Regions from separate parts of the Arthrobacter sp. BG3 genome, predicted to be linked through region 1. Evidence: riboswitches for the same ligand, from Rfam matches in the RefSeq annotation. Region 1 holds a riboswitch; each other region holds the start of a gene.
What was found. A riboswitch is a leader RNA that binds a small molecule or an ion and turns the genes downstream of it on or off. The one in region 1 is predicted to bind cyclic di-AMP.
Positions count from the first base shown of each region.

Region 2: another riboswitch for cyclic di-AMP. It lies ahead of AC1MFL_RS06615 (aggregation-promoting factor C-terminal-like domain-containing protein); the one in region 1 lies ahead of AC1MFL_RS06010 (M23 family metallopeptidase).
Region 3: another riboswitch for cyclic di-AMP. It lies ahead of AC1MFL_RS17940 (NlpC/P60 family protein); the one in region 1 lies ahead of AC1MFL_RS06010 (M23 family metallopeptidase).

Region 1 is NZ_CM155270.1:1,369,867-1,373,130, forward strand. Features, by position in the region: cyclic di-AMP (ydaO/yuaA leader) riboswitch at 29-187, opposite strand; gene AC1MFL_RS06010 (M23 family metallopeptidase) at 337-1,152, opposite strand; cyclic di-AMP (ydaO/yuaA leader) riboswitch at 1,163-1,373, opposite strand; gene AC1MFL_RS06015 (iron-dependent transcriptional repressor DtxR) at 1,523-2,218, opposite strand; gene serC (phosphoserine transaminase) at 2,484-3,264, shown strand, end outside.
Region 2 is NZ_CM155270.1:1,516,123-1,519,386, reverse strand. Features, by position in the region: gene AC1MFL_RS06630 (phosphatase PAP2 family protein) at 1-167, shown strand, start outside; gene upp (uracil phosphoribosyltransferase) at 180-815, shown strand; gene AC1MFL_RS06620 (VOC family protein) at 830-1,165, shown strand; gene AC1MFL_RS06615 (aggregation-promoting factor C-terminal-like domain-containing protein) at 1,200-1,988, opposite strand; cyclic di-AMP (ydaO/yuaA leader) riboswitch at 1,990-2,147, opposite strand; gene AC1MFL_RS06610 (ATP-binding protein) at 2,252-3,264, opposite strand, start outside.
Region 3 is NZ_CM155270.1:3,973,405-3,976,668, reverse strand. Features, by position in the region: gene AC1MFL_RS17950 (helix-turn-helix transcriptional regulator) at 1-190, opposite strand, end outside; gene AC1MFL_RS17945 (dihydrofolate reductase family protein) at 456-1,043, shown strand; gene AC1MFL_RS17940 (NlpC/P60 family protein) at 1,100-1,828, opposite strand; cyclic di-AMP (ydaO/yuaA leader) riboswitch at 1,833-2,003, opposite strand; gene AC1MFL_RS17935 (hypothetical protein) at 2,217-2,501, shown strand; gene AC1MFL_RS17930 (DNA alkylation repair protein) at 2,516-3,166, opposite strand; gene AC1MFL_RS17925 (HNH endonuclease) at 3,244-3,264, shown strand, end outside.

The DNA.
Region 1 (3,264 bases):
CGCAGCATTGTGGCGTGAAGACACGAAAGTAGCCTCTCCCAATGCCTGCGAGGTGAGCTGTCGGATTCGGATGGGAGTCACCCGGCCGCGCTGCTTCCTGGGAAGCTTTGCGACTTAACCCCAAGGTCTTCTTGCGAAGACCAAAATTGGTTCCCCCGCCCCTGCCAGACGATGTCATGCGAACGGACCTTGAGCGGTGGCAGAGCTAGGCAATCCACTCAAGAGCGCCAACTTCGGAAAAGTTGGCGTAGGTCAAACGGTACAGCAGTTGGGACGCAATGTCACATTCAGATCACGGCATGTCACAAGAATGCGAGAGTGATCCATCGTCTTGGCTCAAAGCCAGCCGAGGGGGTCAACAACATCGCCGTTGACCATCACCTCAAAGTGGAGGTGGCAGCCGGTGGACGCGCCTGTGGTGCCGCTCATGGCGACGAGGTCCCCGCGCGAGACCTTCTGGCCGACGTGGACCGAGGAAGAGGACAGGTGGTTATAGGTGGTCTCCAGGCCGTTGCCGTGGTCGATCACGATGCGGTTACCCCCGCCATAGGGGTGCCATCCAGAAAATGTGACGGTGCCGCTGGCCGCCGCGTGGACGGCTGTTCCGCACTGTGCGGCATAGTCCTGGCCGCGGTGGAACTCACCCGCACCGCCCGTGATGGGGCTGACACGGTAGCCGAAGGGAGAGGAAGCCATCATCACATCCAGCGGCGCACCGAGGGTCCCCGCCGATGCCGCACGCGTGATGCTGCCGACGGATTGGGCGCTCAGCAACTGCTTGAGCTTCCCGTCCGGGTCACCCTGGGTGGTGACCGCGGTGCGGCTGAAGTCGATCTTGGCCTCGGCCGCGGTGACGTCCGGCTGGACGGCGGCCGACACGGATCCCGAGCCGGACGCGGCGTCCGTGGCCATGACAGGGCCCGTGGCGGGCACGGTGACAGTGAGGACCAGTCCCGTGGCGGCCAGGGCGATGCCGGCCTTTTGCCCGACGCCGCTGGCGGCGGCAAAGTCGGTTACCTGGCGGAACGGGCTGCGGCGGCCCCTGCGTTCATCGCGGTGCGCGTCACGCGGGCGGTCTGCCAGGACGGCGACGGCCGGACGCGGCTCCGGAGCGGGACCGGTCGCACGGCGGCGGCCCTTGGCGGTCTGGATGGTCAAGAACGGTTCCTCTCTGGAGAGCCTGCGGGGTTAGCTGTCGGATTCGGGTCAGAGAGATCAAAGACCCGGCCCGCCGTAGCAAGCACCCAGGCACAGAGGCATCCAAAGGAGTCCCTCGGTGGAGCGTGCTTGCCGCTGACGGACTTCACCCCAAGGCTGCAAAACAGCCGGAAGTGGTTCCCCCGCCCCTGCCAGAAAGGTGACTCTGGGACTGATCCGCTGGCAGAGCTCGGCTCGGATCAGATAACGCTTTGGTATCGGTACTAGCCTTCAACTATAGGCGATGAAGCCGTCGGGAGATAAATCCGTTATCGATTCTGTGCACAACTCATGGGTCGTCCCATGAGCGGACGACTAGCGCCGGTTAGCTGACGGTAACAAAGACGTGCGCAGCAACCTCGGGCGGGAGTTCCAGTGCGCCCTCGATATCCGGCACCCGCACCGAGATGTACTCCCCCACCCGCTCCAGTGACACCGATGCGCCGGGGCGGATGCCGCCTTCGTCAAGCTGGACCAGCAGTTCCGGTTCGACCTGGATGGGTTCGGCGAGCCGGCTGACCCTGACCCGGGAATCCGGCCCGTAGCCGGACATGGCCTCGAGCAAATTCACAACGCCGTCCAGGGGCGGCTGGGACGGCAGGCCCCCCAGTTCGGCGAGGCCGGGAATCGGGTTGCCATAGGGCGAGACGGTGGGGTGGTTGAGCAGCTCGAAGATCCGCCGCTCCACCCGTTCGCTCATGACATGTTCCCAGCGGCAGGCTTCCTCATGGACATAGGCCCAGTCGAGCCCGATCACATCGGCCAGCAGACGTTCGGCAAGGCGGTGCTTGCGCATGACTTCGATGGCACGTTTCCGGCCGGTTGCGGTTAGTTCAAGGTGCCTGTCGCCCGAAACGACCACCAGCCCGTCGCGCTCCATGCGGCCAATGGTCTGCGAAACAGTCGGGCCCGAGTGGCGGAGCCGCTCGGCGATGCGGGCACGGAGAGCGACAATGTTCTCTTCTTCAAGTTCCAGAATGGTCCGAAGATACATCTCGGTTGTATCGATCAGATCCGTCATTCAGCTCAGCTCCTCGAGCGCCGTCCTTGCGTGATTCCCACCGTACCGCGAGCTGCTGGCGCCCTGGCGGGGTCCGCCGTACGTTCGCAGGACAGCTTAGCCTATTTTGAATTTGTCCGGATAATCTCAATGACCGGACTGTGACGGCCGCTTTTGCCTCGCCTGCCGGGCAGTCAGGCAGAATGAAACGCAAGGCTCCGCTGCAGCCACCTGCCGGGCCATCTCCTGAGCCGCACCCTAGTACCTGCCGAAAATTGGAGCCACTGTGAGCGACACCAGCATCACGATTCCCGCAAACCTCCTTCCCAAGGACGGCCGGTTCGGCGCCGGACCCTCCAAGGTCCGCCCGGAACAGCTGGAAGCCCTCGCCGCGGCTTCGAAGCTCCTGGGAACATCCCACCGCCAGGCGCCGGTCAAGAACCTCGTGGGCTCGGTCCGGAACGGGCTCAGCCAGTTCTTCCGGGCCCCCGACGGCTACGAGGTCATCCTCGGCGTCGGCGGATCGACCGCGTTCTGGGACATCGCCAGCTTCGGCCTGGTCGAGAACAAGGCACAGCACCTGTCCTTTGGCGAGTTTGGCTCGAAGTTCGCCTCAGCGACCAACAAGGCACCCTTCCTCGCGGAGTCCTCCATCATCAAGTCCGAGCCGGGCACCCGCCCTGCAGCGCGGGCCGAAGCCGGCGTCGATGTCTACGCCTGGCCCCAGAACGAGACGTCCACCGGCGTTGCCGCTCCGGTCCAGCGTGTGGCCGGCGCCGACGCGGGTTCCCTCGTCCTGGTGGACGCCACCTCGGCTGCCGGCGGGCTGGACGTCGACGTCGCCGAAGCGGACGTCTACTACTTCGCCCCGCAGAAGAACTTTGCGTCCGACGGCGGCCTGTGGCTTGGCCTGTTCTCCCCCGCAGCGCTGGAGCGGGCGGCGCGGATCAAGGCCGACGGACGCTGGATCCCGGACTTCCTGGACCTGCAGACCGCGATCGACAACTCGCGGCTGAACCAGACCTACAACACCCCCGCGCTGGCCACGCTCGTCACGCTGGACGCCC
Region 2 (3,264 bases), 150 kb from region 1:
CCCACCGGCTCTTCCATGTCCTGCGGCACCGCGAACACGCCGGACCCGCCCCGACATTTGACCACCCGGCCCACCTGCGCGACGGCTCCACCGGCAGCAGCGCTGACGGGGACACGGACGACGTCGGGGCCCGCGGCCCCGCGGGCGGGCCCCCGGCCGCCGGGTGATAGTTTTGACCCATGCGCACTCTCGTTGTGGACCACCCGCTGGTCGCCCATAAGCTCACCGTTCTGCGGGACAAGAACACCCCGTCCCCGGTCTTCCGCCAGCTCACCGAGGAACTCGTCACGCTCCTGGCGTATGAGGCCACCCGCGAAGTACGCACCGAACCGGTGACCATCGAGACTCCGGTCAGCACCACCATTGGCACCGCCTTCACCAAACCCACCCCGCTGGTGGTTCCCATCCTGCGCGCCGGACTCGGCATGCTCGAGGGCATGACCAAGCTCGTCCCCACGGCAGAGGTCGGCTTCCTGGGCATGGCCCGCGATGAAGAGACCCTGGACATCATCACGTACGCCGAGCGGCTCCCCGAGGACCTCACCGACCGTCAGATCTTCGTCCTGGACCCCATGCTCGCCACCGGCGGCACGCTGCGCGAGGCCATCAAGTTCCTCTTCAAGCGGGGCGCCTCCGACGTCACCTGCATCTGCCTGCTCGCCGCCCCGGAAGGCCTGGCCAAGCTGGAGGAAGAGCTGGCCGACGCCAACGTGACGATCGTGCTCGCCTCGATTGACGAGAAGCTCAACGAAAAGTCCTACATCGTTCCGGGCCTGGGCGACGCCGGCGACCGGCTCTACGGCGTGGCCGGCTAAACCAGCCGCCCTGCGTGGACCGCGCCAAGGACTTCTACGTCAACCAGGTGGGCTTCAATGCCGACTACGACGAGCGGCCCAGGGAGGGTATCCGTTTCGTCCAGCTGACACCGCCGGGCTCCGGCTGCTCGATCGCCATTGGCGAGGGCCTCAATGATGCCCCGCCGGGCACCGCCCCCGGCCTGCAGCTTGTGGTCAGCGACATCCAGGCGGCCCACAAGCAGCTCAAGGACAACGGCGTGGATGTCAGCGACGTCGACGTCCAGGACTGGGGGCATTTTGTCTATTTCGCCGACCCGGACGGCAATAAGTGGGCGGTGCAGTACATCCCCAACCGGTCCGCTGGCTAGGCGCGGGGGCCTTCAGGAAGGCCGCGCCGGCTGTTTAGTACCAGTGGTGGGCCAGGTGGAAGTTCAGGGCGCCGCACGGTGAGCCGTAGCGGTCCTTGACGTACTTCAGGCCCCAGTTGATCTGGGTGCGGTAGTTGGTCCGGTAGTCCGCGCCCGCGCTGGCCATTTTCTCGGCCGGCAGGGACTGGACCACGCCGTAGGCGCCGCTGCTCGGGTTGGTGGCAGTCGTCTCCCAGTCCGATTCCTTGGTCCAGAGCTTCATCAGGCACTGCATCTCGCCGGGCGCCCAGCCGTAGGAGCCCAGTTGCCCCGCCGCATAAGCCTGCGCGCCGGCAGGGTCATTGACGGCAACGGGGGCAGGAGCCGGAGCAGGAGCCGGGGCCGGGGCCGGTGCGGGGGCCGGTGCGGGTGCAGGGGCCGGTGCGGGCGCCGGAGCGGGGGCAGGGGCGGGTGCTTCGGCGGGCTTCACCTCGGCTGGCTGGGCCGCGACGACACCGGCGGGGATGACGGCCTGGTTATCGGCCCGGACGCGTTCAAAATCGAGGTGCGTCAGCGGATCCGCGGTGGTGGCTGCCTGCGTGGAACTGCCTGCACTGGCATTGCGGGCGGCGGTCTCGGATGCCTGGCCGGCTGCGCCGACCCCCACGATGACCGCACACGCGGCGGCAACGACGGCCACGCGGCGCCCGGTTGCGCCGAGGCCGTTGCCAAACCGGGCCAGGGCCGAAGCGGGCTTGGCGGGTTCAGCGCGGTGGCGCGACAGGGTGGAGCGGGTTGTCTTTGCAGCGTCGTCAGGGCGTGATTGTGCCTGGAATTCAGTCATGAGTGCCTCTCAACGCCTGCGGAGTTAGCTGTCGGGTTCGGATGAGGTCATCCGGCCGCACGGAAATTCACGTGTCGGCTTCACCCCAAGGGCGCAAAGATGCAAAATGCCCGGGAACTCTGGGTCCCCCGCCTCTGCCTGGTCGAGCGGAATCCGGGAGGCGGCAGAGTTTGGCGTGCATCCGGACATGCGGCCCTAGTGATGGCCGCACCCTAAAGACCGTACAGGACGTAGGCGGCTAAGTCACATTTTGGTAACAGGGATCACGGCAGCGGTGTGGCGTCTTGCGCCGTGCTCAGCAGCCGGCGGTCTTTGGCCGCAACCGGAGGCTTAGCCGCAGCAGGTCCTTTAGCCGCACCCGGGGGGTTGGCCGCACCCGGAGCTTCAGCCGCAGGGGGAGCATCCGGCAACCGCACGGTGAACTCTGTCCGTCCCGGGACCGACGTGACGCTGACAGTCCCGCCATGGGCCTCAACAATTGACTGCACGATGGACAAGCCCAACCCGCTGGTTCCCTCGGCGGACGCGCTGGTGATGGTGGCGGCGGAGGCAGCGGCCGCCGGGGACCCCGGAAGCGTCCGGGGCGGGTGGACCGGAAGGCGGGGAAGGTGCGTGTGGCCGGGTCCCGACGTCGTGTTGGCCACCGGATTCTTCCGGGACGCGTCCGCGCGCGTGAAACGCGCAAAGACGCGGTCCACGAACCCGGGGGCGATCCCTGGGCCGTTGTCCGTTACGGTCATCACGGCACTCCCGTCCGGGGCGCGCTTCACCCCGGTCACCACCATGGTGCCCGGTCCGGTGTGCTTTCGCGCGTTGGAGAGCAGGTTTGCCAGCACCTGGTGGAGCTGGGTCGCGTCGCCGCGGACCACCACAGGCTCCTCCGGAAGCTCCAGATGCCAGACCCGGTCCGGGGCGATGACTTTCTCATCGCTCACCGTCTCGATGGCCAGTTGGGTGAGGTCCACCTCGCTGAGCTTGAGGGGCTGGCCCTCATCCAGCCGGGCAAGCAGGAGCAGGTCCTCCACCAGGGTGGTCATCCGTTCGGACTGGCTCTGCACGCGGGCGAGGGACCTCTGGCCGTCGGGGGTGAAGTGTTCGGTCATCCGCATCAGCTCGGTGTATCCGCGGATGGCAGTGAGGGGGGTGCGCAGCTCGTGGGAGGCATCCGCCACGAACTGTCGGACCTTCGTCTCACTCTTCTGCCGGGCTTCGAGCGCGTTGGAGACGTTGTCCAGCATCAGGTTCAGGGCATGCCCGACGCTGCCGACCTCGGTTC
Region 3 (3,264 bases), 1.9 Mb from region 1:
CTGTCAGCCGCAGGCCCAAGACAGCGCTTACGGCCGCCACCGCCTGCAGCGAGGGGTTTCCGGCCCCGGTCTCGATCGCCCGCACGGTGCGCACCGAAACCCCGGCGAGGTGGGCAAGGTCCTCCTGCGTGATCCCGGCGTCCTTGCGGGCGCTCCGGATGCTGGCCCCAATGGACACCACGTCACCCATTTCTCGGCTCCCCAGTCATCGACTCCATAGTCATCGGCTCCAGTCGGCAGGATACTGCCGGTTGAGGAATCCGATCCTCCCATCCTGCCGTGATTCGCAAGTTTCGGCAAGATGTTGCCGGTTCTGCTCTGTTCGGCCCATTTGCATCCAGCGGGAGGTACGTTCCGGCAAGATGCTGCCGCCGACGTCGGGCCTTCCCTCCCCTGCCACGGCCGCGGTACGCGGCGTACGCTGGAACCCCGGCAGCCCAGCGAAGGAGCCCCGCATGCGCAAGATCATCCTCATGATGCAGGTGTCCCTGGACGGATACATGGAGGGCCCGGGGCGGGACCTGGGCTGGCACCGGGTCGACGAGGAACTGCATAATCACTTCAACGACGAACTCCGCGCCATGGGCGGCTTCCTGGACGGCCGTGTCACCTATGAGCTGATGGCCGGATACTGGCCGACGGCGGACCGGGACCCGTCGGTCCCTGCGCCGATTGCCGAGTTTGCGGGGATCTGGCGTGACATGCCGAAGATCGTCTACTCCAGGACCCTGGCGAAGGCGGACTGGAACACCGAGGTGGTGCGCGACGTCGTTGCCGAGGACGTGGTCAGGCTCAAGGAGCAGCCCGGCGGTGATCTCGCGCTGGGCGGGGCCGATCTCGCGGCTGCTTTCCGGCGGCTCGGCCTGATCGATGAGTACCGGATCTATGTGCATCCGGTCCTTGTGGGCCGGGGCAAGCCCCTGTTCCAGGAGGCGGAGGCGCCGACGCCGCTCCGGCTGCTGGAGAGCCGGACGTTCGGCAACGGCGTGGTGCTGCTGCGGTACACAGTGGAGCCGGACACCGGGCACGCAGAAGGCCGGTGATCCGCTGCCCCAAGGCAACCGATCGACCGGCCTGCTGTGCGCTGTTGGCGGTGCTGCTAGCCGGCGCGGACGAACGTCACGGGTCCGGTGGCGGTGAGCCAGGACAGCGGGTGCGCTATGGTGGCGTTGACGCCGTTCATGCCGCCGCTGATGGCCTGGCCGTTGCCGGCGTAGATGGCGACGTGGCCGGACTGAACGATGATGTCGCCGGGCTGGGGGTCAGCGACTACCTTGCCGTACTTCAGGAAGGCCTGCGGTCCGATGTCCCCGACCGGGATGCCGGCAGCATTCAGGGCTTTCTCCACCATTGCGGTGCAGTCCTGCGTGACGCCGATCTGGCCGTACGCCATGGACAGCAGGGTGGCGTTGACTCCGCCGGCTGCCGGGGCAGCGGCCGGGGCGGGCGCGGCCTGGACCTTCACGGTCGCCTTGGCGGCGGCAGGGGCTGCCGGGGCCGGTGCGGCGGGGGCCGTCGGAGCGACTACGGGCTTGGGTGCCTCGACCACGGGAGCCGGGGCAGTCTCAACGGCCGGGCGCTCGAAGGTGATCTGGACGGCGGAGTCTGCCATGACCGGCGCGGAGACCTGGCCCTGGACGTCAACGGACGACGCCGGCGCGGAGTCGCGTTCGGCCGGTGCGTCGGCTGCATTGGCGGCCATGGCGCCGCTGAGCACCATTCCGGATGCGGCGACGAGGACTGCGGCCTGGCGGCCGATGGTGCCGGCGGTGCGGCGTTTGCTGCGAAGGTCGGCGCGTTTGGGCGCACGGGTATTGCTAAAAGTCATTAAAGGAGCCTCTCCCAATGCCTGCGAGGTGAGCTGTCGGATTCGGATGGGAGGCACCCGGCCGCACGCTGGCCCGATCATGACGGGCCGTGCGGCTTCACCCCAAGACCCCTGGAGAACAGCGGGTCAAAAGTGGTTTCCCCGTCTCTGCCGGACGTTGCTGCGAGTTATCCCCACGCCGCGGCAGAGTTAGGCAATCGGCAGGGGAGAGCCTGTCTCGGAAACAACAGGCACCTAACAACGGTAACGGAATGATTACGACAAGTCACATTGGGGTAACGCCGGGTGTGTTTCGCGGGGCACAGCGCCCCGGCCGGACGCGGGCGGATTTATCGGCCCCGGGCATAGGATGATGCCATCACCGTTCCCCCGAAACGGAGGCCCGACCATGAACAACCCCGAAGGCGCCAGGCACTGTGTCGCCATCTGCCAGCTAAGCAACCAGCCGCAGGAGGACTTCAGCGTCAACACCGAACTGCTGGTGCTGGAAAACGGGGAGGTTCACGTTTCCACGTGGGACGCCGAGCCCCGCGACGGTGGCTTCGACGTGCACGTTCTGAACGACCGGGTGGACGCCCTCGGCTTTATGGTGATCACCGATTGGGAGTTCTTCGACGAAAAGGCCTACGCCGTGGTGGAGCGGCGGCTGCCGCACCAGGAGAGTACCCGCTGATCAGGGCCGCCCGGTCAGAATTCCAGCTCGGGCCGGCGCCTGGCCATCTCGGCAAGCACCAGCGAGACCGCGTCGGCGGCGGCCGCGGCCGCGGCCCCGGCGTCTTGCGTCAGGTTCGGCTCAGCCAGCACCGAGCGGGCGTGGCGCACGAACCGGGACCAATCCCCCGCGCCGGCGCGCAGCCCGCACAGCGGGGACAGCAGGGCTGCGCGGCGCAGCCAGCCGTCGGGATCCCGAACCCAACGGTCCAGGACGCTGTCAGCGCGGACCCTGCCGACGACGTCGAGTCCTGCGATCAGGGGACCGACGACGTCGATGGCGAGCGGATCGACCAGCGCGCCCACCTGTGCGCTCCGCACGAAGCCTTCGATCCGGGTCAGGTCCGTGTTGGTCAGCAGACCGGCGCTGGATTGGAGGAGGACGACGGCGGCGAGGCGGCGTTCGAAGACGGGCACCTCCCATAACTCGGAGCTTAGGGCGGTGATGTCATCGTGCGTCAGTCCAGGATGGCGGCGGAGGGCGTCGCGGACCGTTCCGCGCACGGCGCCGACGGACGCCCCGTAGTAGCGGTGATCGCTGCCGTGCCTCGCCTCCGCTTCCTCCGCGCGGCTCCAAGACGACTCACGCTGGAGCGCCCAGTCTATGAATTCACCGGCTTCGCTCATTGGGCTATTCTTTCGCATTTTTGGTGGCCGCGTTCCGGGTCGCTTTTAATGTCGCAGGTGCCCGATAGTGTGTTTCCATGGACGGCAAGCAGGGGCCC